DNA from 2 places in the Idiomarina piscisalsi genome. Region 1 is predicted to be linked to the other one. Evidence: riboswitches for the same ligand, from Rfam matches in the RefSeq annotation. Region 1 holds a riboswitch; the other holds the start of a gene.
What was found. A riboswitch is a leader RNA that binds a small molecule or an ion and turns the genes downstream of it on or off. The one in region 1 is predicted to bind thiamine pyrophosphate.
Positions count from the first base shown of each region.

Region 1 (14,901 bases):
CAATAATACCGTCAAAAGGCGCTTTACTGCTCCACCCTTTCCAACCATCACCATGTCGCATTGACACATTATGCAAGTCTAATTGACGTAGTCGGCGCTTGGCCTGATATTGCAACTGAGCAATGCGCTCTACGCTAAAAACTTTATCGACCAACTGAGCCAGTATCGCGGTTTGATAGCCAGAGCCAGTACCAATTTCCAATACATTGTGGCAATTATGCTGCATGAGTAACTGAGTCATTGTCGCGACCATTAACGGCTGCGAAATAGTCTGTCCGTTACCGATAGGCAATGCAGTATTCTCGTAAGCCTTATGGGCTAACGACTCCGGCATAAATACATGGCGCGGCGTTTCAGCAATAACCTGCAACACTTGCTGGTTGGTAATACCCAGATCGCTCAATTGCTGGATAAGCTTTTTGGCTCGCGCCTGTCCACTGATTGTCTTCATCATTTTTTCTGATCTAACCACTCCGTTAACGTATCGGTATGGCGCTGAGCCGTCATATCGAGACTTAACGGCGTAATGGACACATACCCGTCATGAATTGCCGCAAAATCAGTCTGAGGCTCATCACTCGTGTGATGTCCGATTGGACCATACCAAAAAATTTCGTTACCAAAAGGGTCGCGATCGTGCACCATGGTATCCGCACGGTGACGACGTCCTAGTTTCGTTACCTTCGTACCTTTCAATTTATCATAAGTGGTATATGGCACATTAATGTTAAGCACGGTATCTAAACGCAACGGTGCTTTTTCCATGTCAGACACAATATCTGCAACAATTTTTGCTGCCGTCTCATAATAATCGTGACCTCGACCGCCCATAGAAACAGCAATTGACGGCAGTCCCATAAAGCGCCCTTCCATCGCCGCAGCCACCGTGCCGGAATACAAAACGTCGTCACCCATGTTTGGGCTGTCATTAATACCCGAAACCACTAAATCGACGTCTTCCGCTATGGGTGAGTTCGTGCCTAAGTGAACACAGTCTGTTGGTGTGCCATTCACCGAGTAAAAGCCATTATCCAGCTTGCGAATACGAAGTGGATTGTGCAGCGTTAACGAGTTACTTGCGCCAGAGCAGTTTCTATCCGGCGCAATGACCCGCACTTCAGCTACTTCTTTTAATGCCAGGTAAAGCGCCCGTATTCCCGGAGCATGCACACCATCATCATTACTCAGCAAAATTTTCATCATTTGGGTTCACCACTTATTGTCGCAATTTCATTTAAAATCGTTGTTGCATAAGCACCGGAAGGCAGAGTAAAACTCAGCTCAACGGTCGCTTCGTCAAGTTCATTGAGTTCCGCTTCGGCGGGAATGACTTTCCAGGCGCGCCGGCCTTCATCAACCCGAAGCTTGGCTAACGCCTCTATCCAGCTTTCGTAAGGCGCCAGCAGCATATTTTCAAACGCTGCTGACTCACCTGCAGTCATCGTCTTTTTAGCCGAACCAGGCAGAGGCAATGCAATTTCAATATCGTTACTGGTAAGCCGCTGCTTAAGTTCATCGTCCCACTGCTCAATCGTAAACATCGAGTTAGAACCAGCCAATACGGCACAGTCACCATCTAATAAAGCATCTGCACCCAATTGCTTAACGCGCTCTGACGCTATTAAATTAAACAGATAACTCCGCAAAGCCGATAAATAAAGTCCTCGCTTGGTTTTCGATAGTCGTTTAGGACGACTCGCCAATATCCACTTTTCGGCTTCAGCCACATTATCGCCGAAACGGCCAAAGCGCTGCTCACCAAAGTAGTTGATAGCACCGCTCTGTGTGACTTGATGCCAGCGGTCTTTCAAAAGCGCCATATCGCTGACATTGTGTAAGCGAATGACAAAGCGATTGCCGGTGTGTAGGCCACTGCGTAACTTTTTCGTGCGCCTGATGACACGCTCAACTGTCATTTCGTTATCGTTGAGCTGCTGCCAGTCCAGCGTATCTTTACCCGGTAGCTGTATGGAGAACCATTGCCAGGTAACCGCTTGTCTGTCTTTCAGACCAGAATAACTGACCTGCTTTGGCGACACGCCAGCAAAACGGGCAATTTTCTCAGCGCAAAAGGCCGTATTAGCTCCCCTCTTTTTCACCCATAGCCATTGATGCTCACCCTCTTGCTCATCGTCAACATTGAGTTGTTCGATAACCTGAAAGTCTTCGGGCGACGCTTTAGAAGCGGCATTTGGCTTTTCACCGACGTTTAAAGCCGCTAACGCCTGACAATTCACTTGGTCTGGTGCCAACATTAAAACGACTCCATCAGCACGACTGCATGGCAGGCAATGCCTTCTTCCCGCCCAACAAACCCCAGTTCCTCCGTCGTCGTTGCTTTAACATTGACGTTATCTACGCAGGTTTTTAAACAGCCTGCGATGCGCGAACGCATGTCATCAATGTGAGGGGCCATCTTCGGTGCTTGAGCGACAATGGTAATATCAATATTGCCGACCTGAAATTCTTTCTGCTGACACAAATTAACAGCGTGCTCTAAAAGTTGCGCGCTGTCCGCGCCTCTGTATTGTTCATCGGTATCCGGAAAGTGCTTGCCAATATCGCCCAATGCCATAGCACCCAGCAACGCATCGGTCACAGCATGGAGAACCACGTCACCATCAGAGTGTGCCTCCAGCCCCTGTGAATGAGGAATTTCAATACCACCTAAAATCAACGGTTTGTCAGCGCCCCACCGGTGCACGTCATAACCATGACCCACTCGAATTTTCATTGAGTTGTTTCCTTATTCTGTCGTTACGGGTGCCAACAGCCAGTTGGCAACACATTCAAAGTCTTCCGGGTGAGTGACCTTTAGATTTTTAAAAGCGCCCTCAACCAAAATCGGCTGATATCCCAACCATTGCATTGCCGAGGCCTCATCGGTCAGTTGCGGATTGTGCGCGCCCATGTGATGAATACCATTCAATAACGTTCGTGCATGAAACACTTGCGGAGTCTGTGCTTGCCATAAGTGCTCACGTTCAACACTTTCTTCAATATGTGCAGCGTTGTTGTTCAACGACATGGCTCGCTTTAACGAGTCCCGAACCGGAATGGCTAAAATCGCGCCGTGTTGACTGGCAACCCCGCTATCAATGACCCGGGCTAGCGCCTCTTTAGGTAAGCAAGGCCTTGCCGCATCATGAACCAGTGCGTGCGTTGCCCCCTGAACCAATGCGTATTCAACTCCTTTGCACACTGATTCAGCGCGTGTTTCGCCGCCACGAACATAAGTAACGGTCTGCGACACCGCTAACTCAGAAACATCAGGTAAGTCATTTGAATCCGGAGCAGACACCGCAACAATCACTTCGGTTACACGCGAATCAGCGCATACCGCTTCAATGCTGTACTGTAATAGGGTTTTACCGCCAACGGTTAAAAACTGTTTAGGAATATTGCTTTGCATTCGGCTGCCGTGGCCGGCTGCCGGTATAACCGCTTTAACGTTGCAGTGTTCGGTGGGTTCGGTGCTTGTCATATCGTTATTGTGCTCTGTCCGGAACCAGACGGAAGAACACTTCGTCCTTTTTAATCATTCCCAGTTCATTACGAGCACGCTCTTCCAGCGCATCTTCACCGTCACGCAGGTCTTCAATGTCCGCGTAAATCAGTTGATTGCGCCGTTCGAGATTTTCATTGGTTACTTTTTGGTTGCTGACTTCCTGTTGCAAACGCCAATAATCTGGCAAACTGTTTTTCCCAAACCAGAGACGGTATTGTAGTGCCAGGAATAAGGTCAACAACACGACCAGAGTCACCCGCATGCTCAGCTCCGTTGTTATTATTGTTGTCATTATGAAGACTATTGCAGCGACTGAAAAGCCGTTTTCAAACATTAGCGATAAAAGAGGTTAAATTGGAGTATTTTGCCGCCGCATTGGTATTCTTTTTCGCCGCTATGCTGCAAGGCATTAGTGGTTTTGGCTCTGGCCTACTCGCCGTTCCCATTTTGGCTTTGTGGTTTCCTATCAGCGTTCTGACACCAGCCTTGTCGGTCATAAATATCATGGTAGGTGCCTGGATCTATTGGAAAAACCGTGAAGCCGCCCGCCCGTCACAATGGAAGTGGCTGATTATATCGGGCGTTACCACATCAATTATTGCCGGTTCCTTGTTACTCGCTATTGATGACCAACTCATTAAGTTGGTTCTTGGTGGTGTTATTTTAGCAGTGGCGCTTGCTCTTGCCAGCGGCAAACAGTTTCCAACCGCAGAACACGCACCAGGTCACATTGCGGTAGGCAGTAGTTCAGGCATTTTAAACGGCTTAATGACCCTCGGAGGCCCGCCCATTGTTCTGTTTCTGGCAAACGCCCGTATTCCTAAGCAGCAGTTCAGAGCCGCTTTAAGCCTGTTTTTTTGCTGTATTGCCATTGCTAACGTGTTCAATTTTTCACGTCAGGCCATCTACGCAGAAGCACACTTTTACCTTATTTTGAGCCTATTGCCGGGCGCACTGATTGGCGCAACCGTCGGTCACAAGCTCCAGCATCATGTTTCCGAGTATCGTTTCCGTCAATTAACGCTCGGATTAATGATGCTGTCCGGTGTGAGTGTATTGGCTCAAAGTATTCGCCTGTAAACCAACTGAAGGTCGCCATGACGTTAATTTATACCCATGAAAACAAACTTTTAGTGGAAAACGTGCGTAATGTGTTACGCATGAACGGTATAGAAACCGTTATGAAAAATGAGTTTTCAAGTGGTGCAGCTGGCGACTTAGCGCCACTGGACACGTGGCCAGAGCTTTGGTTAGTTGACGACACTCAACTTGCCACAGCGCAGAAACTCATAGAGCAAATAGAAGTACAGGCAAATGGTGACGACTGGCGTTGTAACCAATGCCAGGAATTAAACGGCTCAGCCTTTGAGGTTTGCTGGAATTGCGGTGCTGCAGCCAATTGACGAAAATATGCATTAAAAATAATAACGAAGGAGATAACAATGAACGGATCTGAAACCTATTTACTATCTTACTGGGGCGTTTTTGCAGCTCTGGTTATTTTACTAGTTCAGTGGCTGGTCGCTAGTGGACGCAAAGCCAAACAACCCGGCGCCGTGCCGGGAAAGATTAACGAGTCACTGAGTCACGACTCGTTTGTTTTTCGTGCGCATCGAACCTTCATGAACTCACTTGAAAACTATCCTCTTATGCTGGGCACGACTTTTCTGGCGTTCTTTGTTGGCGCAAGTGCGTTCTGGACAGCGCTGCTGGTTTGGATATTTGTGGGTGCACGTCTTATTCACATGGTGCTTTACTACGTTATTGCCACTGAGAAGAACCCAAGTCCACGCAGTTACTTTTTTATGATTGGTCTGTTCGCCAATATCGCTTTGCTAATAGTTTGCGGTGTCACCTTAGCGGGCTAAAACAGTACTGTGGGCGGCATTAAATGTCCGCCCACTCTCTCATTAGGTTATGAAACACTTTCGCCAACCGATCAAAGTTTGCCGACTTACCGTTCGCCTCAAACTCGGCTTTCAAGGACTGCTCAACGTCAAACAAAAGCTCCCGGTGGCTGGGGTGTTTTATCACGCTTTGCACCCAGCCTATCATTGCCAGACGCGCCCCTTGGGTCACCTCATTAACCCGATGTAGGTAGTGGCTTGGGTATATCAATATATCCCCTTTCCCCAGCCGCCAGCTTCGCTCGCCGCTGGAGTCCTCAATAACCAGTTCACCGCCCTCAAAGGCTTCAGGTTCGGATAACCCCAACGTAAAAGAAATGTCAGTACGCACACCGTTCATTAAAGAGTCATCCATGTGGGTACCATAATACTGACCCGGCTCATAGCGGTTAATGCTGCAACGAGCCACATGTTTTGGTCGCATAGCCGACTGCACCAATGGGTTAGTATGGAGCTTTTCAAGCAATAAGTCGGTGGCTGCTTTGGCTTTTTTGCCGGTCAGTTGCTGATTGTTTTTAACCTCTTTGGCTGCCCAGCCCGCCGTGGCTTTACCGTCACTGAATTGTTCTGCAGACAGTCCTGCAATGAGATTGTCTATAACGACCTCATCAATCGCTTTTTGAACGTGAAATATCATAGCCTAAACTTGCGAATAGTTATCATTTCTGCAAATATACACCAGATCATTCTTTCAAAAAAGCACATAAGGTTTTTCTATGTTTGAGAAGAAAAAAGTTTGGGTTGGTGTTGGCAGCGTTTTAGCATCAACAATAGCCGCCTCAACCGTTAATGCAGCGCCATTAACTCAGCCAAACGCAGCACCGGCGTCTTTTATGACAGCCCCCATGGCGGAAGGCGAAATGGCCGCGCCTGAAATAGACTTAAGTTCCAATGACACCGCATTTTTAGCGCAGCTTGGGTTTATTCGCGGCCACCTTTGGGTTGGTATGAAGCTTTATGAGCAAGGCCACATTGAAATGGCAAAAACTCATATGAAGCACCCTGGCGATGAACTTTACGCAGGTCTCAAGAAAGCTTTTTCGGACCGCGGACAACCGGGCTTCGCCGATGAACTGGAAGCGTTAGCTGACAGCGTTATTAACGACAACAGCAAAGACGTTGTCATGAATAATTACAACGTACTGCTTGATACTATCAGCGCACACGAACCTATCGCCGATATGACAGCGAAAGGCGTGCTATTAAGCGTCGCTACTATGCTAATGGCAACCGCCGATGAGTACGCTGTGGGTATTCAGGAAGGTAAAGTTGCACAAGTACATGAATATCAGGACGCACTCGGCTTTAAAGAAATTGCACTGAACCGCTTAGAGCGAATCAATAGCGAAGAAGCCAAAAAAGCCTCATCGGCTATTGATGAAACTCGCAATGTGTTGAAGTCTTTAACAGACCTTTGGCCGACCATTACTCCGGAAGGTGAATTGCAAGGTGATGCCAGCAAAATCTATGGTGCGGCGTCTCGAATTGAGCTCGAAGCTCGCAGTATTTAAACAAGCCAAGAGAAGGTTCCGAAGAGTCGTTAATAAATTGATACAGCAGTAACTGTTCACACATTCGTTGTTGCAATAAGCTACGTATTTTGTTCCACTAAAAAAGAATCTTGTCGGAGTGCCTCGTTGCTTAAAGAGTAACAGGCTGAGACCGCAAAAGCGGGATCCGTTGAACCTGATCAGGCTAATACCTGCGAAGGGAACAAGAGAGCAGTGGCCAGGGAGTCTCCCCTTTTCAGCGCCATTGTTCCTTTCAACACTCCTGACAAGCATCTCTAAACCCTGTTATTTTTAGCTGGAGAGAATGCTATGTCATCAACTAATCGTCAAAACCGCCAACAAGCAGAATCGTTTTTAACGTCCGTTTCGGGCAGCTATTTTCCTAATTCAACCCGTGAATTTCTTCAAGGCAGTCAGCCTGATATTCATGTGCCATTTCGCCGTATTCATTTAAGCGAAACTTTGCATCAGCCAACACCAGGCGTAACGCCACCACCCAATTTACCCGTCGACGTTTATGATACATCCAGTGTCTATGGTGATCCTAACTCAGTCGTCGATGTAAAAACCGGACTCAAACCACTGCGATCAGGCTGGATAAGCGCGAGGGCTAAAAATGCCGACAAAAGCGGCGTGACACAGCTAGCCTATGCGCGCCGTGGCATTGTGACTCCCGAAATGGAATTTATTGCGTTGCGGGAAAACATGGGTCGGGAGCATTTAGACAACCCGGTAACCCCGGAATTTGTTCGTGATGAGGTTGCCAAAGGTCGCGCCATTATTCCGGCCAATGTGAACCACCCGGAATCTGAGCCTATGATCATAGGTCGCAACTTTTTAGTGAAAGTAAACGCGAATATCGGCAACTCATCGGTCAGTTCGTCGATTGAAGAAGAAGTTGAAAAGCTGATTTGGGCCACTCGTTGGGGTGCGGATACGGTAATGGACTTGTCGACCGGACGTAATATTCACCAAACCCGAGAATGGATTCTACGCAACAGCCCAGTCCCCATTGGTACCGTTCCTATTTATCAGGCACTGGAGCGCGTTAATGGTATCGCCGAAGACCTAACCTGGCCGATATTTAAGGAAGTGCTTTTGGAGCAAGCTGAGCAAGGCGTTGACTACTTCACTATTCATGCCGGCGTGTTACATGACTTTATCGAACTGACGGCTAACCGAGTGACGGGTATTGTATCGCGCGGTGGTTCGATTATGGCTAAGTGGTGCATGGCGCACCGTAAAGAGAGCTTCCTGTACGAACATTTCCGCGATATTTGTGAGATATGTGCAAAATATGATGTTTCGCTGTCATTGGGTGACGGCTTACGTCCGGGGTCTATTGCTGATGCCAATGACAAGGCTCAGTTCGCTGAGCTCCGTGTTTTAGGTGAGCTGACTACGATAGCCTGGGAATATGACGTACAAGTCATGATTGAAGGTCCGGGCCATGTCCCGATGCACAAAATTCAGGAAAACATGGACGAGCAGCTCAAACATTGCCATGAAGCGCCTTTTTATACACTCGGCCCCTTAACCACCGACATTGCCCCCGGCTATGATCATATTACGTCCGGTATAGGAGCCGCCATGATAGGTGCCTTTGGCTGCGCCATGCTCTGTTACGTTACACCGAAAGAACACTTAGGTTTGCCCAATAAAGAAGACGTTAAGCAAGGGCTCATTGCTTACAAAATTGCAGCACACGCCGCTGATTTAGCGAAAGGACACCCGGGTGCCCAGGCAAGAGACGACGCCATGTCCAAAGCTCGCTTTGAGTTTCGTTGGGAGGATCAGTTCAACCTCGCATTAGATCCTGTAACCGCGCGCAATTATCACGATGAAACCTTGCCACAGGAGTCCAATAAAACGGCGCAGTTTTGTTCCATGTGCGGTCCTAAATTCTGCTCCATGAAAATTTCCCATGAGGTAAGGCAGTATTCAGGGCATTTAGCGAATGAGCGCATCGATGTCACCTTTAAAGATGCAGCGGCTGATGAAGTTGGAGCTGAGTCATGACTGACGCACGCTCTGAACAGCCTGTGGTATGGACTATCGCAGGCTCTGACAGCGGTGGTGGAGCGGGTATTCAGGCCGATCTGCACACCGCTAGAAGCTTTGATTGCCACGGTTGCAGCGTTATTACTACAGTAACGGCACAGAATTCGGTCGCAGTAACAGGGTTGTATGAATTAAGTGATCAGGCGGTTAGCCAACAACTTAACTGTCTGCTGAAGGATATGCCTCCAGCGGCCATTAAAATTGGCTTGCTCAGTAACAGCGAGCAATTGGATGCCATTGTCGAATTTTTGAAAGCCTGGCCTAAAAACGTTGAGAAGCCTTTTGTAGTCTGGGACCCGGTCATGATCACCACCCAAAATGATCCGTTGTCGACCTTAACGCAAAAACAAAGCCATAGACTGTTAACGCTTGTTGACCTGATAACCCCCAATACTGATGAGGTGTCATGGCTGAGCGGCATTAGAGTCTCCGATAAAGAAAATGCTTTAACTGCTGCGTCAAAACTCGTTAACTTGGGTGCAAACGGTGTGCTGATAACCGGCGTCGAAGATGAGCTGCACGATAACGAAGCGATAGCTGATATTTACGTACCTAAAACGCCAATTTATGACCAACCGTATCTGACCTATTTACAGACGAAAGTGACAACCATTCATGACCACGGCACCGGCTGCACCCTCTCATCAGCAATTGCCGCCGTTTCAGCGCATGACTATCCGCTGGAAGACGCTCTGACACTGGCTAATGCCTATGTTCACAAGGGCTTACTGGAGGCAGCGGGGATTGGCAAAGGCCCAGGCCCGGTTGCTCATACTCGTTGGCCAAACAACCTTAAACACTTTCCGAATATACGGGCTACTAACCTGCCAGCGCCAACGTCAGCATTTCCAAAGCTCAGTAAGTCACCGAGTCTATACCCGGTTGTTGATTCCTTTGAGTGGGTTAAACATTTGCTGCAGCTGGGCATAAAAACCTTGCAACTGCGGATAAAATCCGCCCCCACGGAAGCGGTTGAGTTAGCGATAAAACGCAGTATCGAGCTGGCTCATTCGTATCAAGCACAACTGTTTATTAATGACCATTGGCAGCTTGCCATAAAACACGGTGCTTACGGTGTCCATTTAGGACAGGAAGACTTACAAACGGTGGATTTAGAAGCGTTACGCTCAAGTGAAGTTCGATTAGGAATTTCTACACACAGTTACACCGAGGTTCTTATCGCCCTGCAATACGCGCCATCGTATATTGCGCTTGGTCATATTTTCACAACCCAAACTAAGGAGATGCCGTCCAAACCACAAGGACTGGAGCGTTTGGTACGTTATGTCGCTTTATTAAAACCGACCGGTATACCTACGGTCGCTATCGGTGGTATTTCCAAAGCGCGCATTGCGAAAGTCAAACAAACCGGTGTTAACGGCATTGCTTTAGTTAGCGCCATTACAAAAGCCGCGAACACCGAAGCCGCCATTAACGAACTTCATCAAGAGTTGGAGGCTGCCCATGTTGACTGATCAACAAGCTCTGCGCTACAGCAGCAACCTACTTATTGGCTCCATTGGAGAAAGTGGACAGCAACGTTTACTGGACAGCCAAGTACTCATTATTGGGCTTGGAGGTTTAGGCACTCCTGCCAGTCAATATCTGGCGTCATCTGGCGTTGGCCAGCTGACACTCATGGATCACGATAAAGTATCGCTAAGTAACCTACAACGGCAAATGCTGTACAGTGGTTTGGATGTTGGCTTACCTAAAGTCACACAAGCTGCACAGCGCTTAGCCGATATAAATCCAGACGTCGATATAACAACATTATCGCAGGCGGCGTCCGAAGATACTCTGAGAGAGCACATTGGTACGTGCGATATCGTGCTCGATTGCACCGATAACCGTGACACTCGTTATCTCATTAACCGTTACTGCTATTGGTTCAACAAACCACTGATTAGTGGCGCTGCCCGAGGTTTTAACGGACAGGTCGTCGCTTTACATCCTGGTCACGATCATGGGTGCTATCAATGCCTTTACCCTACTGAAGTTAAAGAACCTCTGGACTGCAGTAACGCCGGCATTGCTGCCCCTGTCGTCGGCATTATTGGCGCCATGCAGTCGCTTCTTGCGATTCAATACTTAACACAACACGAATTGCCCTGGGGGTTGCTTCAGTCATTTGATGGTCTCGGTCACCAATGGCACGTAGCTGAATTACCCAAGTCAGCAACGTGCCCAATTTGCGGAGGTGAAAATGCAAATAACCGTTAATGGTAAACCAATGCGATTCGATGGCGTTTTGCGTTTGTCGGAGTTTTTTGAACATCAACAAATCAACACTGCTGCTATTGCTGTTGCCGTCAACGGCGTTGTTATCCATCGTGAGAATTGGCATGAACATAGGCTGAATCACGACGACTCATTGACCATTATTCAAGCGGTTGCAGGAGGGTAAAATGCTAACCATTGCGAATAAAACCTTTAGCTCAAGGTTGTTCATTGGTAGTGGCAAATACAGTAGCGCCGACGTAATGAAATCGTCTATTCGTGCGTCCGGCAGCGAACTGATTACGCTGGCCTTAAAGCGCGTTGACTTCAATCAGCCAACCGATGACATTGTCACTCCAATTAAGGAGTTGGGTCTCGATATATTGCCTAATACGTCGGGTGCAAAAACCGCTGACGAAGCCATTTACGCTGCAAGATTGGCACGCGAGGCACTGCAAACCCATTGGTTGAAGTTGGAGATACACCCTGATCCTAATTACCTACTGCCCGACCCTATCGAGACACTGAAAGCAGCCGAACAGCTGGTTAAAGAAGGCTTTGTTGTTATGCCGTACTGTGGCGCCGATCCCGTGTTATGCAAACGGTTGGAGGAAGTAGGCTGTGAGGCGGTAATGCCACTTGGTTCCCCTATCGGCTCTAACAAAGGGTTGGTCACCCGGGACTTCTTAAACATTATTATCGAACAAGCGTCAGTACCTGTTGTGGTCGATGCGGGCATTGGTGCTCCCAGCCATGCGGCTGAAGCCATGGAGATAGGTGCTGACGCTGTTTTGGTCAACACGGCCATCGCAACGGCACATGATCCGATAGCGATGTCCAACGCGTTTCGTCAGACCGTTGATGCCGGTAGAACCGCCTTCGAAGCCGGCCTTTCGGGCATAGTTTCGGGAACAGCCCCGAACAATCGCAACAGCTCAATGCATGCCCAAGCCTCCAGCCCACTGACCGAGTTTATAGAAACGTTATGAGCAACAGTTTTTACGATGTCTGGAAACAGCTTAGCTGGGATGACATGACGCTCAAGTTATACAGTTCAAACGCTGATGACGTAGAGCGTGCACTCAATAAGAACAGACTAAACAATGATGACTTTATGGCGCTGCTATCGCCGGCAGCAGAGCGTTATCTACCAGCCTTGGCTGAGCGATCGCAAATGCTCACGAGACAACGCTTTGGTAATACGTTACAGCTTTTCATTCCTTTGTATTTATCCAACTTGTGCGCCAACGATTGCAGCTACTGCGGCTTTTCAATGAGCAACCGGCTCAAACGAAAAACCTTGTCGGTGACTGAAATTGAACAAGAATGCCGCGCTATAAAGGCCAAGGGCTTTGATACCATTTTGATTGTGACCGGAGAACACGAGACCAAGGTCGGCATCGAGTACTTCCGGCAAGCCATGCCAATTATTAAACGTTATTTTAGTTACGTGATGTTTGAAGTTCAGCCGCTGTCTTTTCATGAATACAACCAGCTTCGGCAACACGGTTTAGACGCAGTAATGGTATACCAGGAAACTTATAGCTCTTTCACCTATTCCCAACACCATTTAAAAGGCAAAAAACGCGACTTCCGTTGGCGGCTTGAAACACCGGATAGGCTCGGTGCATGTGGCATGGACAAAATAGGTCTTGGATCGTTGATTGGACTGGAAGACTGGCGTATCGACAGTACCTTCACGGCAATACACCTCGACTATATGCGTAAACGCTACTGGCGCAGTCGGTATTCTTTGTCGTTTCCTCGTTTGCGCCCGTGTACTGGTGGCGTTTCAGGTGTGAAAGACATGACCAACAAACAGCTGGTACAGCTTATTTGCGCCTATCGATTACGGTTTCCCGATGTCGAGCTTAGCCTCTCAACCCGTGAGGAACAAAGTTTACGAGATGGTCTGTTCAGTTTAGGGGTGACTTCCGTCAGTGCAGAGTCCAAAACTCAGCCTGGTGGGTATGCTAATGAAAATGAGGAGCTAGAGCAGTTTTCTATCGACGATGGGCGTTCAGTTAATGAGGTGGCTAATGCGATAAAGGCAAAAGGATTACAGCCTGTTTGGACCGACTGGCTTAATGAGCTATCCGCAACGCCATCTGAAACTTTTTCCAGTCCAGAGTAGCAACCAATAACAGCTCGCGCAGCGTGAGAGTGCGCGGGTTAATTCGACCTTTGTGATTCCACTGATGTCCACAGCAAGCAGCTGTCATAATGCGTTTATTGGGTTTGAGTAAGGTGTCTTCTGCGTGCTCGCCCTGCCCGGCAAAGTCTAGCCAGCCTCGGTAGTTCAACCGCAAACGCTGCTTGTCTGTATCCACTCTATCAATGCTGTCGAGCATGATAGTCGTAAATTCCGGAGTTTTATAAAGTACCGGCACCACCAGACCTAACGCGGCATGCTTTGAGAACCAGGGAATTTGTTTTTCCGCTGAAGTACCCGATGAAGGTACTTTCGTTGGCTGCGGTGCCTGCCAACTAGCATTTTGAACGTCCAGCTTTAGCGGAGACTGCTTAGCGGCATTCAAACAGCCGTGAGCGGCATGACGTATATAGTGAGGTAAGCTGGCTAAACGGCGTTGTAGTGCAGCAACCGGCATGTCATCGACTTGCGACAGTTGCTGCAATTCGCGTTCATACAGCGCAGAGCACAGCTCGGCAAAGTCGCCTTGCTGTGCCAGCGGCTGAAATATGTCAGCTTGTTGATTAGCCAACGTTGACTTCCTGTCGTCCGCGGTAAGGCGCTTGGCCATTCAAATCGCCCTCTATACGCAATAATTGGTTGTACTTAGCAACCCGGTCAGAGCGGCACAGTGAACCCGTTTTAATTTGTCCGGCGGCTGTACCCACTGCTAAGTCTGCAATAGTGGCGTCTTCGGTTTCACCAGAGCGATGAGAAATAACCGCCGTGTAACCTGCTTCACGTGCCATTGCAATAGCTGCTAAGGTTTCTGTCAGGCTACCAATCTGATTAAATTTAATCAAAATTGAATTAGCAATCGACTTGTCGATGCCTTCTTTCAGAATACGCGTATTCGTCACAAACAGGTCATCACCGACCAACTGAACTTTGCTGCCCAGCTTTTCAGTTAAGACTTTCCAGCCGTCCCAGTCACTTTCGTCCAGTCCATCTTCAATAGAGATGATTGGGTAACGGTCGCAAAGCTCTGCCAGGTAGTCGGCAAACTCTTCCGCAGTAAATGATTTGCCTTCACCAGACAACTCATATTTACCATCACGGTAGAATTCTGAGGCTGCACAGTCTAATGCCAACGTAATGTCGCTGCCCATTTTGTAGCCCGCGTTTTCAACCGCTTCAACAATAACCTGCAAAGCTTCTTCGTTCGATGCCAGGTTTGGTGCAAAGCCGCCTTCGTCACCCACCGCCGTGCTTAAACCACGCTTCTGCAGAACCTTTTTCAGAGCATGGAACACTTCAGCGCCCATACGCAGACCTTCTTTAAAACTGTCCGCACCGACCGGTTGAATCATAAACTCTTGAATGTCGACGTTGTTGTCTGCGTGCTCACCGCCGTTTAAGATGTTCATCATTGCCAGTGGCATGCTGTATTTACCGCTGGTGTTGTTCAGATTCGCAATGTGCTCATAAAGCTCAACGCCCTGACTCAACGCTGCTGCTTTAGCTACCGCCAAAGACACCGCTAAAATGGCGTTTGCGCCCAGC
Region 1 covers NZ_CP022133.1:1,494,519-1,509,419, forward strand. Annotated here, with positions in the region: gene CEW91_RS07200 (protein-L-isoaspartate(D-aspartate) O-methyltransferase) at 1-454, opposite strand, end outside; gene surE (5'/3'-nucleotidase SurE) at 451-1,203, opposite strand; gene truD (tRNA pseudouridine(13) synthase TruD) at 1,200-2,255, opposite strand; gene ispF (2-C-methyl-D-erythritol 2,4-cyclodiphosphate synthase) at 2,255-2,734, opposite strand; gene ispD (2-C-methyl-D-erythritol 4-phosphate cytidylyltransferase) at 2,747-3,484, opposite strand; gene ftsB (cell division protein FtsB) at 3,489-3,770, opposite strand; gene CEW91_RS07230 (sulfite exporter TauE/SafE family protein) at 3,812-4,588, shown strand; gene CEW91_RS07235 (putative signal transducing protein) at 4,606-4,911, shown strand; gene CEW91_RS07240 (MAPEG family protein) at 4,951-5,376, shown strand; gene CEW91_RS07245 (Fe2+-dependent dioxygenase) at 5,396-6,052, opposite strand; gene CEW91_RS07250 (hypothetical protein) at 6,132-6,926, shown strand; TPP riboswitch at 7,031-7,145, shown strand; gene thiC (phosphomethylpyrimidine synthase ThiC) at 7,236-8,945, shown strand; gene thiE (thiamine phosphate synthase) at 8,942-10,462, shown strand; gene CEW91_RS07265 (HesA/MoeB/ThiF family protein) at 10,452-11,210, shown strand; gene thiS (sulfur carrier protein ThiS) at 11,194-11,394, shown strand; gene CEW91_RS07275 (thiazole synthase) at 11,396-12,196, shown strand; gene thiH (2-iminoacetate synthase ThiH) at 12,193-13,341, shown strand; gene CEW91_RS07285 (hypothetical protein) at 13,292-13,969, opposite strand; gene eno (phosphopyruvate hydratase) at 13,923-14,901, opposite strand, start outside.

Region 2 (14,901 bases), 1.2 Mb from region 1:
TGAAAGATGTGTTTTATTCATAAGTTATAAGCATATCAGTTTGCGCTTGTATTCAAAAACAGAAATAATACTATTCTATATTTCCACGCGAAAGAATTTAGCGGAGAGTACCATGAGTGACGCAATTGTTCAGCTAAGCGATGACAGTTTTGATGAAGATGTCATCAAATCCGATAAACCTGTACTGGTCGACTTCTGGGCCGAGTGGTGTGGGCCGTGTAAAATGGTCGCGCCAATTCTGGACGACATTGCCGAAGAGTACAAAGGTAAGTTGGTTATTGGGAAGCTGAACGTGGACCATAACGAGCAAACCCCACCGAAATTTAATATTCGTGGCATTCCTACATTGCTGCTGTTTAAAGACGGCGATGTCATTGCAACGAAAGTGGGTGCATTGTCTCGTGCTCAGCTGGTCGAATTTTTAGAACAGCACATTTAATCGGTATCAAAAAGCGGCGCATTATGCGCCGTTTTTGTTAGCAAAACTGGACGAATTCTAATTTTGGTGATACCTTCTGTTTATTAACTATTCAAGCAGGCTTGCCAACTCCACCGGCGCGCCTTGTTAAGTAAGAGAAACTTCTGTTTCTGACTTCGCAACTCGCGAAATCCGAACGTTCCATTTGTTTTAATATTCTAGAGTCAATAAAAAGGCTTTGTGTTCAATCGATAACTCGAAAACCCTCCTATGAATCTAACTGAACTTAAAGATAAACCCGTAAACGAGCTTGTTGAGCTCGCGGACTCAATGGGCCTTGAGAATATGGCCCGTCTGCGTAAGCAGGACATCATTTTTGCTATTTTAAAAGCCCACGCGAAAAGCGGTGAAGACATATACGGCGGCGGTGTGTTGGAAATATTGCAGGACGGCTTCGGCTTCTTGCGATCGGCCGATTCGTCATATTTGGCCGGTCCGGATGACATTTATGTATCGCCTAGCCAAATTCGTCGCTTTAACTTGCGCACAGGTGATACGATTGGCGGTAAAATTCGACCGCCGAAAGACAGCGAACGTTATTTTGCCCTCCTGAAAATTCGCGAAGTCAACTTTGACAAACCTGAAAACTCCCGTAATAAAATTCTCTTTGAAAACCTGACACCATTGCACGCAGATGAACGTTTTCGTTTAGAGCGCGGTAATGGCAGTACGGAAGATATTACGGCGCGCGTTCTCGACTTGTCGGCCCCGATTGGTAAAGGCCAGCGTGGTCTTATTGTGGCGCCACCGAAAGCGGGTAAGACGCTATTACTGCAAAACGTTGCAACGTCTATTGCGGCGAATCATCCGGAAGCAGAGCTTATTGTACTGCTTATCGATGAGCGTCCGGAAGAAGTAACGGAAATGCACCGTTTGGTACAGGGTGAAGTGGTTGCTTCAACCTTCGATGAGCCAGCCAGTCGCCACGTACAGGTCGCGGAAATGGTTATCGAGAAAGCGAAGCGTTTGGTTGAGCACAAAAAAGATGTTGTCATCTTATTGGATTCAATTACTCGTTTGGCGCGCGCTTATAACACCGTTATTCCAAGCTCAGGTAAAGTCCTGACAGGTGGTGTGGACGCTAACGCGCTGCATAAACCAAAACGTTTCTTTGGTGCCGCACGTAACGTTGAAGAAGGCGGCAGCTTAACCATTATTGCGACAGCGCTTATCGACACCGGCTCAAAGATGGATGAAGTTATCTACGAAGAGTTTAAAGGTACCGGTAACATGGAATTGCACTTGAACCGTAAGTTGGCAGAGAAGCGAGTTTTCCCTGCAATCGACTTTAACCGTTCAGGTACACGTCGTGAAGAATTGCTGACGTCTCAGGACGAGCTTCAGAAAATGTGGATCCTGCGGAAGATTATGAACCCAATGGGCGAAGTTGAAGCCATGGAGTTTTTGATTGACCGTTTGCAAATGACTAAGACCAACGACGAATTCTTCGAATCGATGAAGCGTCAACGCAACAGCTAAGCGGCGTATGAAATATCAAGATCTGCGAGACTTCATCGCGCTCCTCGAGGAGCGCGGTGAACTCAAACGCATCCAGCAAGAAATCGATCCCTACCTTGAAATGACCGAAATATCTGACCGTACGTTAAAAGCAGAGGGCCCGGCCTTATTGTTTGAAAACGTGAAAGGTCATGATATGCCGGTGTTAGCGAATCTCTTTGGTACGCCAGAGCGGGTAGCTTTGGGTATGGGGCAAGAGTCGGTCACGGCACTACGCGACGTGGGCAAACTGCTTGCGTTTTTAAAGGAGCCTGAGCCGCCGAAAGGTTTCCGTGATGCGTTGAATTTGTTGCCTACCTACAAGAAAGTGCTGAGTATGTCGCCGAAAAAACTGAAAAAGGCGCCGTGTCAGCAGGTCGTCATGAGCGGTGACGAGGTCGACTTAACTAAGTTACCTATTCAGCATTGTTGGCCGGGCGATGTAGCGCCGTTAGTCACCTGGGGGCTTACGGTGACTCGGGGACCACATAAAGAGCGCCAGAACTTAGGTATTTATCGCCAGCAACTTTTGGGACCGAATAAGCTCATTATGCGTTGGTTGTCGCATCGCGGTGGTGCGCTGGACTTTCAGGAGTGGTGTCAGCAACATCCGGGTGAAAAGTTTCCGGTGTCCGTCGCATTAGGCGCTGACCCCGCTACGATTTTAGGTGCGGTGACGCCCGTACCAGATAGCCTTTCTGAATATGCCTTTGCTGGTTTACTGCGTGACAGCAAGACCGAAGTAACCCAATGTATTAGCAACGACTTACACGTACCGGCGCACGCAGAAATTATTCTGGAAGGTTACATTGAACCGGGTGAAACAGCGCCCGAAGGGCCGTACGGTGACCATACCGGCTACTATAACGAAGTGGATGAGTTTCCGGTGTTTACCGTGACGCATGTGACTCATCGTAAGGACCCAATTTACCACAGTACTTATACCGGTCGTCCGCCAGACGAGCCAGCGGTGCTGGGTGTGGCTTTGAACGAAGTCTTTATTCCGTTATTGCAAAAACAGTTTCCGGAAATTGTCGATTTTTATTTGCCGCCGGAAGGCTGTTCGTATCGTTTGGCCGTAGTCACTATGAAGAAGCAATATTCCGGACACGCTAAGCGGGTGATGATGGGTGTCTGGTCTTTCTTGCGTCAGTTTATGTATACCAAGTTTGTCATTGTGTGTGATGACGATGTGAATGCACGTGACTGGAAAGATGTGATTTGGGCGATGACGACCCGAATGGACCCGGCGCGCGACACCACATTGGTTGAGAATACACCAATTGATTACCTCGACTTCGCCTCTCCGGTGTCGGGCCTTGGCTCAAAAATGGGCATGGATGCAACCAATAAGTGGCCGGGCGAAACCGACCGTGAGTGGGGCGAGCCTATTGTCATGAGTGAAGAAGTTAAACAGCGTGTCGACCAGTTGTGGGACGAACTGAACATTATGGAGTCGTGAATGAGTCAACAAATGACCTGTAAAGCCGAAATTTCGCGCCAATTAGCGGACGCTGTATGGGAAGTGCGTTTGCAGTTGCCGCAGCCGGTTGAGTTTAAAGCAGGCCAATACATGATGGCGGTTATGGGCGAGAGAGATAAGCGACCTTTTAGTATTGCGTCATGCCCATCGAAGGGAAGTGAGTGGTTACTCCATGTAGGAGCAACGCCAGACAACACCTATGCGATGGAAGTGCTGGATAAAATACGCGCAGACGGTGAACTGGAAGTTGACGGCCCTGACGGTATTGCGTTTTATCGACAAGACAGCGATAAGCCTGCTGTCATTATTGCAGGCGGGACTGGTTTCTCTTATGCCTATTCCATTCTACAACAGCATTTACGAGCAACGCCGGAGCGCCCATTAACGTTATATTGGGGCGCAAAGAGCCTGGCCGATTTGTACCTGCATGACGAGCTTGAGCAATTAGCAAAACAATATGAACACTTTGACTATCACCCGGTGGTTGAAGACGCCGCTGGCGACTGGCCGTATTCTATTGGATTAGTCCACCAGGCGGTAATGGCGCGTCAACAGGACTTGCAAGACTGTGAAGTTTACATGGCCGGCCGTTTTGAAATGGTGCGCGTTATTAGAGACGACTTTGTCGCTCAAGGCGTACCGTTAGAAAACCTTTACGGTGACGCTCTGTCGTTTATTTAAAGACAATTTGTTAATGCAATAAGCTGCGTTATACTGACGCCGCTTTACCAAGGGGTGCCGGCAACGGCTGAGATGCGAAAGCGAACCCTTAAAACCTGATCCGGTTAATACTGGCGTAGGGATGGTAGAAAACCCGTCTAATACAGCCTTACCGGATCGTTTCTGACTTCGTTTTGAGGAAATGATCCATGCAAAAAATCACATCTTACTTAGCAGCCAGTATTGGCTTAGCATTATTGCAAACGCCGGTTCTGGCTTATGGTCAGGATAACGCCAGCGATTTCGAAATCATTGAAGTTAGCGGTGACTTTCACAAACGCACGCTGAATGAAACCACCAGCAGTGTGTCAATAATCGACCAAAATGCGATGCAGCAGCGTAATGCGCAGCATTTGCAGGATACGCTCAACAGCTTTGCCAACGTCAACTTCTCCGGTGGTACATCGACCGCACGCTTTATCCAGATTCGCGGCATGGGCGAGCGTTCTCAATTTGTTGATCCGGTTAGCCCGTCAGTCGGCCTTATTATAGATGGTATTGATTACAGCGGCTTAGGTACGGCCGCGTCGCTTTTCGATATCAACCAGATTGAAGTCTTCCGAGGACCGCAAAGCGGACGTTTTGGAGTCAACGCGATGGCCGGTTTAGTGTTGTTGGACAGCGTGCAACCAACGGAAGAGTTCAGTGGTCAGTTTGAGTTGTCAGCTGGTAATTATGACGAACGCATGGGTGGCTTAGCATTAAGCGGGCAACTGGGCGTACTGGGCAAGGCCCGCTTTTCTGTCAGTCAGTTTAAGCAAGACGGCTACATTGAGAATACCTATTTAGATCGAGACGACACGAACAATCGGGATGAACTTGGCGTACGGCTTTTGTTGAACACCGAATTTACCAGGAACTGGACGTTAGACACCGTCCTGCACTACAACGATGTTGATAACGGTTACGATGCCTTTAGCCTCGATAACAACCGAACGACGTTGTCAGATGAGCCGGGGTATGATCGCCTGGAAAGTGAAGCGGTAAAAACGACTCTGAATTATCTAGGCTGGGATAACAGCCGGCTTGAGTTGTCAGCCAGTGTTTTAAACGCAGATACTGCTTACGCCTTTGACGAAGACTGGACGTATGTTGGGATTGCTCCTGGTTGGGAGTACTCGTCATTTGATGCCTACCTTAGAGACAGAAAAGACAAAACAGCCGAGGTTCGTTGGTTATCAATCGATCCTGAAGCGTTATTTGGGGTAGTCACTGAGTGGGTAGCGGGAGCCTATTACTACGAAAAAGACGTAGCGCTGACGCGTGATTACTTTAATTGGGACTTAGGCCAGCCGGATATTTTCCAAAGTGATTATCGCAGTCAACATGCCGCGGTCTATGGCGAATTAACGCAGCACTGGAGTGAGAAGTTCTCCACTATTAGTGGCTTGCGTATTGAACAGTATGACAATGACTACACCGACAGCCGTAATATAGACGCGCAGCCTGAAGATACCATGGTCGGCGGTAGCTTTAGTGCTCGGTATCAGGCTGCACCAAATAGTTACTGGTATGCCACGGTATCGCGCGGTTATAAGTCAGGCGGTGTTAATGGCGAGGCTCTGGGTAAAGCAGACGACCAAGGCCTGGACGAACTCAAAGACTATCTGCTTGAGCGCGCGACTTTTGAGCCTGAAATTCTATGGAGTGCTGAGTTTGGTGTTAAAGGGAGCAGCCCAAGTGGGGACTTAACCTCGCGAGTGAGCACTTTTTACCATTGGCGTGACGATGTTCAGCTGAAAAGCTGGGTGAACCGTAATCAATCGTTTGTCGGTTATATTGAAAATGCCGCAGAAGGTAAAGGTTATGGCCTTGAGGCTGAAATCCGTAACAAACTGACGGACTGGTTGACACTATTTGCTTCTGCGAGCTGGCTGGAAACTGAAATAGAAGGCTTTGTGACAGAGGACGGCATGGATATGACAGGGCGTGAGCAAGCTCATGCGCCTCAGTATCAATTCAATGTTGGTCTCGAAGGTTGGTATGGCGAGAATGTTCAATGGGTGCTGCAGGCTGACGGCAAAGATGAGTTTTATTTCTCGAACTCCCATAATCAGAAATCTGAGTCTATGACATTGGTTCACCTTGCCGTGAATTACTACATCGATGACTGGCGTGTGAGTTTATGGGGACGGAACTTAACGGATGAAGATTACGAAGTGCGCGGTTTCTACTTTGCTAATGACCCCAGAACTCAGTACGCGAATGACGAAACCTACGTACAGTACGGTGAGCCGCGTCGTTTCGGTGTCACTGTTAGCAAATCGTTCTAAGGAAAAGCCGTGATAGAAACCCTGTTAGAACAGTTAATGATGAGCTCTTTGTGGGAATTAGCCGCACTGTTATTTGCGCTGGGGTACCTAGTGCTTGCGGCGCATCAGAAACAATGGTGTTGGCTGTCGGCAACCATAAGCTGCAGTATTTACGCGGTGTTGTTCTGGCAGGGTAAGTTGTATATGGAGTCGGTACTGCAGGCTATTTATGTGGTCATGGCGGGTTACGGCTGGTGGCAGTGGCGTTTCCAAAAATCCGCAGCGCAAGAGAGTCCCGGGGGGGCTAAGTACTCGTTGAGGTGGCATCTTTTACAGTGGGCTTGGCTGATACCTCTGGCTGCTATGACCGCTTATATGCTTTCTGTGTATACTGACGCCGACGCCGTGTGGCTCGATACTTATACCACTGTATTCAGTTTGCTGGCGACTTGGCTGGTGACTAAGAAAGCGTATGAAACCTGGTGGTACTGGCTGGTTATCGACAGTGTTTATGTCTATTTGTACGCCAGTAAAGGTTTTGTCGCAACAGCGTTGTTGTTTGTTGTCTACTTGGGATTAGTGATTTATGCCATGTGGCGTTGGCATCAGGATAATTCACAACCAGAGCCGGTAAAGAGTGCCGGATGATACCTGCACCTAAAACAGTCACTCGACTAACCAGTGGCCAGTCAAACCAAACGCTGCGGCTTAAATCCGATGACTCTGATCTCGTACTAAAGCGGTGGCAAAATGATGGCTTGTTTCAGGTTCATCGGGGCCTGGAGGTTGCTGTACAGAAAACGCTTGCCGAAAGCGGAGCTGCCCCTGACGTGTTGGACTGGAATGAAGCAGAAGGCTGGCTATTGCAGCCATACTTAGAAGTGCCTTCATTAAATCAGGTAACGTTATCGCCCGCTATTAAAGCAACGGTATTGGCTGAGGTTCTCGCGAAAATTCACTCCTTTAAGCCAAGCATTCCTCACTGGAGATTGAACGACAAAGTAGAGCATTATCTGCAGCAGCTTTCCAACTATCAACCTTCCTTGGCTAACTCTTTTCGGGAAGAGAAAAGCCAGCACCAGCAGGCGATTGATCAATGGCTGGAGTACCCGGTGCTTTGTCACAATGACCTGTCGATGAATCATATTCTTATGACGGCTCCCATTAAAGTGATTGACTGGGAGTATGCGGGAATCGGCCACCCACTGTTTGATATTGCGAATACCATCGTCATGAACAAGCTTGACGACGCAATGGCCGAACGGCTGCTGACAGACTACGCACGATTAACGCGTTATGACGTCGAGCTTGCTGATATGGCCGAATGGCTTGATTTGGTGGATTGGCTGAATAACTTATGGCAGCATTTACTTTCCTATTCTAAATAAAGTTGAAAGTAGCATGGCCGACAAACAGTTGACTGAAAAGGTTTACGGTTATTTAGCGGAAGATGAAGACGCGCGGGTGTGTAAGGATATTCCTGAATCGGCATGTCACCATCAGCCAAAATCGTTTGTGTTAATGCTGCTGTCTTTGACGTTAACTAAGTTGGGCGATAGCTTAGTCAGTGCCCGCTTAGTCTTACCCTGGATGCTAAGCTCGTTAGGCGCTCCTGCAATATTTATCAGTGCGCTAGTGCCTCTGCGAGAGTCGCTGGCGTTATTGCCTCAGCTGTTCGTAGCGCAACAATTACGCCAACAACCCGTTAGAAAATGGTTTTGGGTTGCAGGCAGCGTGGGGCAGGCTCTCTCTTTACTTTTAATGCTGTTTGCAGTGGCCACGCTGAATAACAGTGCACTGGGTTGGAGTGTTGTCTCGCTACTTGCACTGTTTAGCCTGTCCCGGGGGATTTGTTCTGTTGCCAATAAGGACGTTACCGGTAAAACGGTGTCTAAAACACGCCGAGGCCGACTATCGGGTGTCGCAGCCTCTTCTGCTGGTTTACTGACGTTGTTGACCGCTTTGTTTATTGTTTTTTCGCCAGAAGTGGAAGGTCAGCGTTGGCTATTTTTAGCCTTGCTGGGAGCGGGTGTTGTTTTATGGCTATTAGCGGCAGCCTTATACGCTGGCATTCCAGAAGTGGCTGGCGCAACTGAAGGTGGGGGAATGCAGTCTCTGAAGCCGTTAAGTCAATGTCTCTGCTTTGGCGGAACGGTCAGTTTGGGCATTTTGTTTTGACTCGCGCTTTGCTCGTCGCGGCTGCTTTTGCCATTCCTTATATTGTTGTGCTTATTCAGCGCCAGGGCGATACCGAATTAACCAGTCTGGGTAGTCTTATGCTGGCCAGTGGCCTTGCTGGCTTGCTGGCTGGGCGCTTTTGGGGACGTTGGTCTGACTCAGCCAGCCATCATGTTATGGCGGCAGCATCGGTCATGTCGACGTTCGTCATGGCGGCAGCACTGGCTATATTCTATTGGGCACCAAATTGGCTCGGTCTTGAGTGGATTGCTGCTTTATTGTTGTTTGCGTCCGCAGTCGCTCACCATGGTGCGCGGGTTGGCCGTAAAACGTATTTGGTCGATATGGCAAATCAGGATAATAGAGCACAACTGACCGCTGTTTCAAATACCGTTATGGGAGTTGTTTTATTAGCAGGGTTGTTACTTGGCTGGGTTGACTCAGCGTATGGAGCTCATGCTGTTTTATGGGTTCTTATTGCGGTAGGTATACTTGCAACGTTAAGCGCATTGAAACTACCCGACGTGTCCGGAGACACGTCAGCATAGCTTACAAAAACTGCTGCAGATTTTACTTTCCTCGAATGGTGGCGTAGAGACCAATAATTACCGCGGCAACGCCACCAATTAGGTACCAGATGGTGTTGTCTGTTGGTTCATTGGTTGCCATTTCCGATACTTCCGACGCAATGGATTGTGACGCTTCATAAGAGAAGTACAGCAAGATAGCGCCAACGATAATTAAAACAATACCAACTATGCGAGTCATAACGGTTTCCTTTTGTTGCGTTAACAGTTTCTCAATATATCGCACTGTTATTTAAGCGCAAGCCCTCATTTTTTTGTTGATTTATATCATACGGCATATTCCTTAACGATTATTGTAAGTGTAATTGTTAATAAGCGCACCGTTTAAAACTAAAATAACAAGATTGGGGAAGAACTATGACTAGAGCGCCTTTCAAGCTAGGTTTTTTATCGCTGTCTCTGGCTGCTGCGTTTGTGGCGCCAGGAACGGCTATGGCTCAAGATGCTGTTAATGCCGAAACCGGCGAGTCGATTGAACGCATTGTGACGTTGGGTTCACGCGTAAACGGTCGAACGGCGACCGAATCGGCCTCGCCTATTGATATTATTTCAGCCGATCAGCTGGTTGATACTGGTGCAACTGAACTGGGTAAAGCGCTGCAAATGAGTGCTCCGTCATTTAACTTCTCATCGACGACTATTTCAGATGGTTCGGATATTATTCGTCCGGCTACTTTGCGTGGTCTGAACCCGGATCAGGTATTGGTGTTGGTGAACGGTAAGCGCCGTCACCAGCAGGCGCTGGTTAACGTACAAGAAACCATCGGTAAAGGCTCTGCCGGGTATGACATTAACGCGATTCCAATTACGGCGGTTGAGCGTGTTGAAATTCTCCGCGATGGTGCAGCAGCACAATATGGCTCAGATGCGATTGCTGGTGTTATTAACATTACGCTGAAAAGCTCAGAAGGCGGTATGATTTCCGCTGAAGTTGGACAAACGTATGAAAAAGACGGTGAAGTGAATACCGTTGGTATTAATTTTGGTAAAGAATTCGATAATGGCTTCTTCAACGGTACGTTGGAATACCGTGACCGCGGCATGACCAACCGCGCATCGCCGGCTGAAGCATCACTTATTGGTGATTGGTTGTCTCCAAGCGGTGAACCTGTCGTTCGTTTACACGTTGGTGACGCAGACTCTGAAAATATGTACGCCTGGTTTAACGCGGGTTACAACTTGGGCAACACCACTGAGCTTTACGCGTTTGGCGGTATTTCGAATCGAGACGGTGGCTCTTCAGGCTTTTTCCGTGGACGCGGCCACCCAAGAACAATAGAGGCGATTTATCCTGACGGTTTCTTACCAAAACTGGAAACAGAAGCCGATGATCAGTCCTTAGCGGTGGGTGTTCGTGGTGATTTGCCTAACGCCTGGTTATGGGACGCGAGTGTGGTTTACGGTAAAAATGAGTTTGGATTTAACTCGTCAAATTCTGCCAACGTGAGTTGGTACTATGAGCCACATCCAGATGGCGGTATTTATGGTGAGACGCCAACAGAAGCCTTTGACGGTGAGTTAGTCTTTGAGCAGACCACATTCAACTTTGATGTCAATGGTACCGTCGACGTGGCTAATGAGCTTCTTTATTTAGCCCTGGGTGTCGAACTGCGCCAGGACAGCTATCAAATTAATCCGGGCGATCCGGTATCTTGGGCTTATGGTCGAGCGAATGATCCTGACGTGGAAATTTTAACGCCTTACGGAACCGTCGCAGAAGCAGGCATCCAGGGATTCCCTGGGTTTAGCCCGAGTCAGGCGGTAGACGCTGATCGTGATAGCTACGGTGCCTATGTCGATGCTGAATATTACGTAACTCCGGACTTTTTATTAGCTGGCGCGCTGCGCTATGAAGATTATGATATTGCCGGTGACAATATTTCCGGAAAATTGTCGGCTCGTTACGATATTGACAATGACTTCTCCTTGCGTGGAACCGTAGCAACCGGTTTCCGGGCGCCGGGCGTTCAGCAAATATACTACAGCCAAGTTTTGACTAACGTGGTAAACGGTACGCTGGTTGAGACCGGAACCATAGCCAACGACGACGAGTTAGCACGACAATTCGGCATCAAAGAGCTAGAAGAAGAAACCTCAGAAAGCGTCAGCTTTGGATTAATTAAGCGTTTTGATAACGGTTTCGACCTGACGATGGATGCCTACCAAATCAACATCAATGACCGCATTGTTTTATCGGAGTCCTTAACGGCTTCCGTCGGAGCTGAGTTTGGTGAAATTTTGGAGGATAACAACTTAGGTGCCGCACAATTCTTTACTAACTCAGTGGATACCAAAACCACGGGGCTGGATGTTATTGCCTCTTACCCGACGGAATTAATGGAAGGTGAACTAAAACTGACCGCTGCAATGAGCTTCATGAACACGGAAGTTGAGCGGGTGAATTCCGTTTCATCATTGATCCCTGGTGATGAAATATTCAGCGAGACGCAAATCCTGCGTTTAGAAGAAGGTCAGCCAAGTGAGAAAGCAACCATCACTGCAGATTGGACTCGAAATGCCTGGAATGTGAATGTGGCGTTTAACTACTTCGGGGCTGTTGAAGGTCAGGCATTTACCGGCGTTAAGAAAGAGTGGGGTGGAAAATGGTTGACGGACGCGTCCGTTGGTTATGATTTCACTGATAATCTGAACGTACGTATTGGTGCAAACAACCTGTTTGATACTTACCCGGATGAGTGGGGCAGTGAAGGCTCACCATTCTCTGATGCGGGCTTCAAATACGGTTGGGAAACGCTCCCGTTTGGTATCAACGGTGGCTACTATTACGCGCGTTTGAACTACACGTTCTAAAAAACTTATGTGTATAAAAACGCCCCTTTTAAAGGGGCGTTTTTATTTGGGGGTTACTGACCGAGACGACCAACACGTTTCATTGTTCCCCAATTGTGTCTGCGCCCTCGTATGAATTGCCAGAATCCCCGTAAACGCCACCAACTGTTCAGTTGCCTGTAGCCAAAGTTCTCCAGTACGGCGGTAAAAATAAGCCACATGAGATCTCTTTTGGATTGATAGGTTCTGAAGGTCAGTTCCTCTAAAATAAGAGAAAATATGGAAATAAAGACACCCAGTCCGAAAGCAGCAAGCAAAAAAGTCAGTGTAAAATTGAGATCAACCAGGCCGGCAAAAAAGAAGTAGGCTGTTAGTAAATAAGCCAATACTTCGATCAGTGGGCCTATTCCCTCAAAAAACAGCATGAAAGGGTAAGCTATCCAGCCAGCAGCTTTGCCGCGCAATGAAAATAAAAGCCCTATGTTTTTTGTGAGGCTTTCCATTAAGCCTCGCTGCCATCGAATGCGCTGGTTTTTTAAGGTGGTTAGATCTTCAGGGGCCTCTGTCCAGCAGACTGGATCGGGTATAAAGGCGATACGGTAAGGGATCTTCTTGTTATTCATATGGTGATGTAGCCGTGTCACTAGCTCCATATCTTCGCCGACAGTATTGGCCTGATACCCGCCACAGTCGATAACACGCTGCTTGCGGAACACCCCGAAGGCGCCTGAAATAATGAGCATACCGTTGAGTGGTGACCAGCCCATTCGTCCAAATAAAAAAGCGCGTAAGTATTCGACTATTTGCAGACGGGCGAGCCACGAGCCCGGTAAGCCAACTTTGGTTAACAGCCCTTGCCTTATGGTTGATCCGTTAGCGACTCGAATTGAACCGCCAACGGCAACGGTTTCTGGTTCGTCAATAAAAGGGCGCACAATTCTATCTAAGCTATCCCGCTGTAAAATAGAATCGGCATCCACCGCACAAAATAGTGGGTTACGAGACGCATTTATACCCGCATTTAAGGCATCAGCTTTACCGCCATTGTCTTTGTCGATGACCCGAAGCTGCGGGTATTTTTTTGAGCGGTAGACTTGCCGGATGGGTTGAGTGGTCAGCTGATTCCGGTACGCCTCGTGATACACCTGGAGATCAAATGCGCTGATAAGCGTTGCCATGGTGTCATCGCGAGAACCGTCATTAATGACAATAATTTCATATTTGGGGTACTCGAGCTGCAGAATGCTTTTAACCGACGATACAATGCCAACAGTTTCGTTATAGGCAGGAACAATGACGGAGACTGGCGGTAGCAACGGACCAAAACTCATGGGTAGTAACTGATTATCATATCGCCGCATATACCGACGGATAACCACAAAACTAATGATGTTGAGTATAAGGTAAACAACGGTTAAGGCGACGAAGTAACCAATAAAACTCAGCTGTGCTATTTCAATCCAGGGTTGCCAGTTATCAAGCATCGATTATCTCCAAATTCATTTCGTTCGCTACTTGCATCAACATGTTCCTGGCAAATGGATCGGCCAGTTCAGTCAGTTGTTCTTTAAGGTAGTCTGGCGAAAATTCTGGGTGTGAAAAAATTCCTCGAGCAGCTCGGTAACGAACCCACCAAGCCGAATCTTGCAACAGCTGCCATAGGCGCTCTAAATCTTGTTTGTTACGTGCCAGCTCACCCAACATTCGGGTAGCCTGAACCCTGATACTCAATTCGGCTGACTGAGTCAAACGTCTAATTAATGGCAGGTGGTGCGGGTGATCAAGCAGAGGTATCAGTTGTGCTGTCGCCTCAGGTTGCGACTTAAAATGGCGAATTAAGGTTTCGGCTTCACTGCTGGAGAGAGGTGCGTTCACTCCTTGCAGCACCGTAAGCAGATAAACGGCATGTTCAGCCGTGGTTTCAAGTAGAATTTTCTGAGCCTGCTGAATGAGGTAACGTGAGTCACATTCTTTGGCTATCGTAACCAAACGTTCTGGCGCAACGAAACGTTTCAACTGAAGCAGTATTGGCACTGCAATGGTTTGATCATTACGCATTAGAGCGCGCAGTGCTGTAAGAACAACCATACTGCTGGAATGCTGAGTGAGCTCTTTTAAACGTTTTATGGTAGCGGGAGAAAGCTTTTGCAGATCGCCCATGGCAATCGCTGTTGCAATCAACGTTCTGACATCTTGACCGCGCATTAGCTCGAGCGCCTGACGTTCTAGACGAATGTGTTCGGCTAAGCGTTCAAGGCCATCATCGGCATCGCCGCGGACATAACGATGCATAAGGGACCACAGTTGGATGAACCACAAAAAAGCCTGAGTATCCTGCCACAGCTGCTTTATTTGGGCGCGCTCGGGTAATTCTGCTTTTGGATTTGCACAACATTCGAATAGGAATCGGCGCCATTGTCGTTGTAATTCATTGCGCTTTTTCTCATCCTCCTGATGAATAATGCGCAGGATGAACAACCACGACCAAACCAATAGAACGAAAACAACAATAACCAGCAGGGCACTGTGCATCCATTGCAAGAGTTGTTCAGAATCGATAGCGAAGTCCAAGCAACACCCCCCGGCGATCATAAAAGTCGCCTTGCTGATTAAAACTCACTGCCCAACGCAGACCCCAGCTGGGTGAAAGCTGATGTAAACCGTAAACGCTGATGCCTTGTACATTGGTTATCAGAACCTGTTGAGGGGCGATTTTTTCTGCTTCTTCACCTTGATTGAGAGCCAGTGTTATGGCGCTCCAGTCATTATAAAAGTAGCTAAGAGTTGCGGCATGAGACAGAGCTGAGTCACCACCTAAAAGGTGATCCTGGCGAATTCGGTAAGACCAGCGCCACTGCTCAAAGTAACGCTCTAATTGAAGACTATAACCTTGACTGGTGCTTGTCGGCCAACGGC
Region 2 covers NZ_CP022133.1:271,082-285,982, forward strand. Annotated here, with positions in the region: gene rhlB (ATP-dependent RNA helicase RhlB) at 1-21, opposite strand, end outside; gene trxA (thioredoxin TrxA) at 113-439, shown strand; gene rho (transcription termination factor Rho) at 689-1,957, shown strand; gene ubiD (4-hydroxy-3-polyprenylbenzoate decarboxylase) at 1,965-3,437, shown strand; gene fre (NAD(P)H-flavin reductase) at 3,438-4,139, shown strand; TPP riboswitch at 4,180-4,278, shown strand; gene CEW91_RS01290 (TonB-dependent receptor) at 4,328-6,451, shown strand; gene pnuC (nicotinamide riboside transporter PnuC) at 6,461-7,078, shown strand; gene CEW91_RS01300 (phosphotransferase) at 7,075-7,818, shown strand; gene CEW91_RS12370 (hypothetical protein) at 7,832-8,608, shown strand; gene CEW91_RS12375 (hypothetical protein) at 8,563-9,156, shown strand; gene CEW91_RS01310 (DUF3185 family protein) at 9,179-9,376, opposite strand; gene CEW91_RS01315 (TonB-dependent receptor plug domain-containing protein) at 9,553-12,006, shown strand; gene CEW91_RS01320 (glycosyltransferase family 2 protein) at 12,060-13,469, opposite strand; gene CEW91_RS01325 (HEAT repeat domain-containing protein) at 13,462-14,577, opposite strand; gene CEW91_RS01330 (YaiO family outer membrane beta-barrel protein) at 14,534-14,901, opposite strand, start outside.
Region 2: it holds a riboswitch for thiamine pyrophosphate, as region 1 does, so the genes downstream of both, CEW91_RS01290 (TonB-dependent receptor) here and thiC (phosphomethylpyrimidine synthase ThiC) in region 1, are expected to answer to the same signal.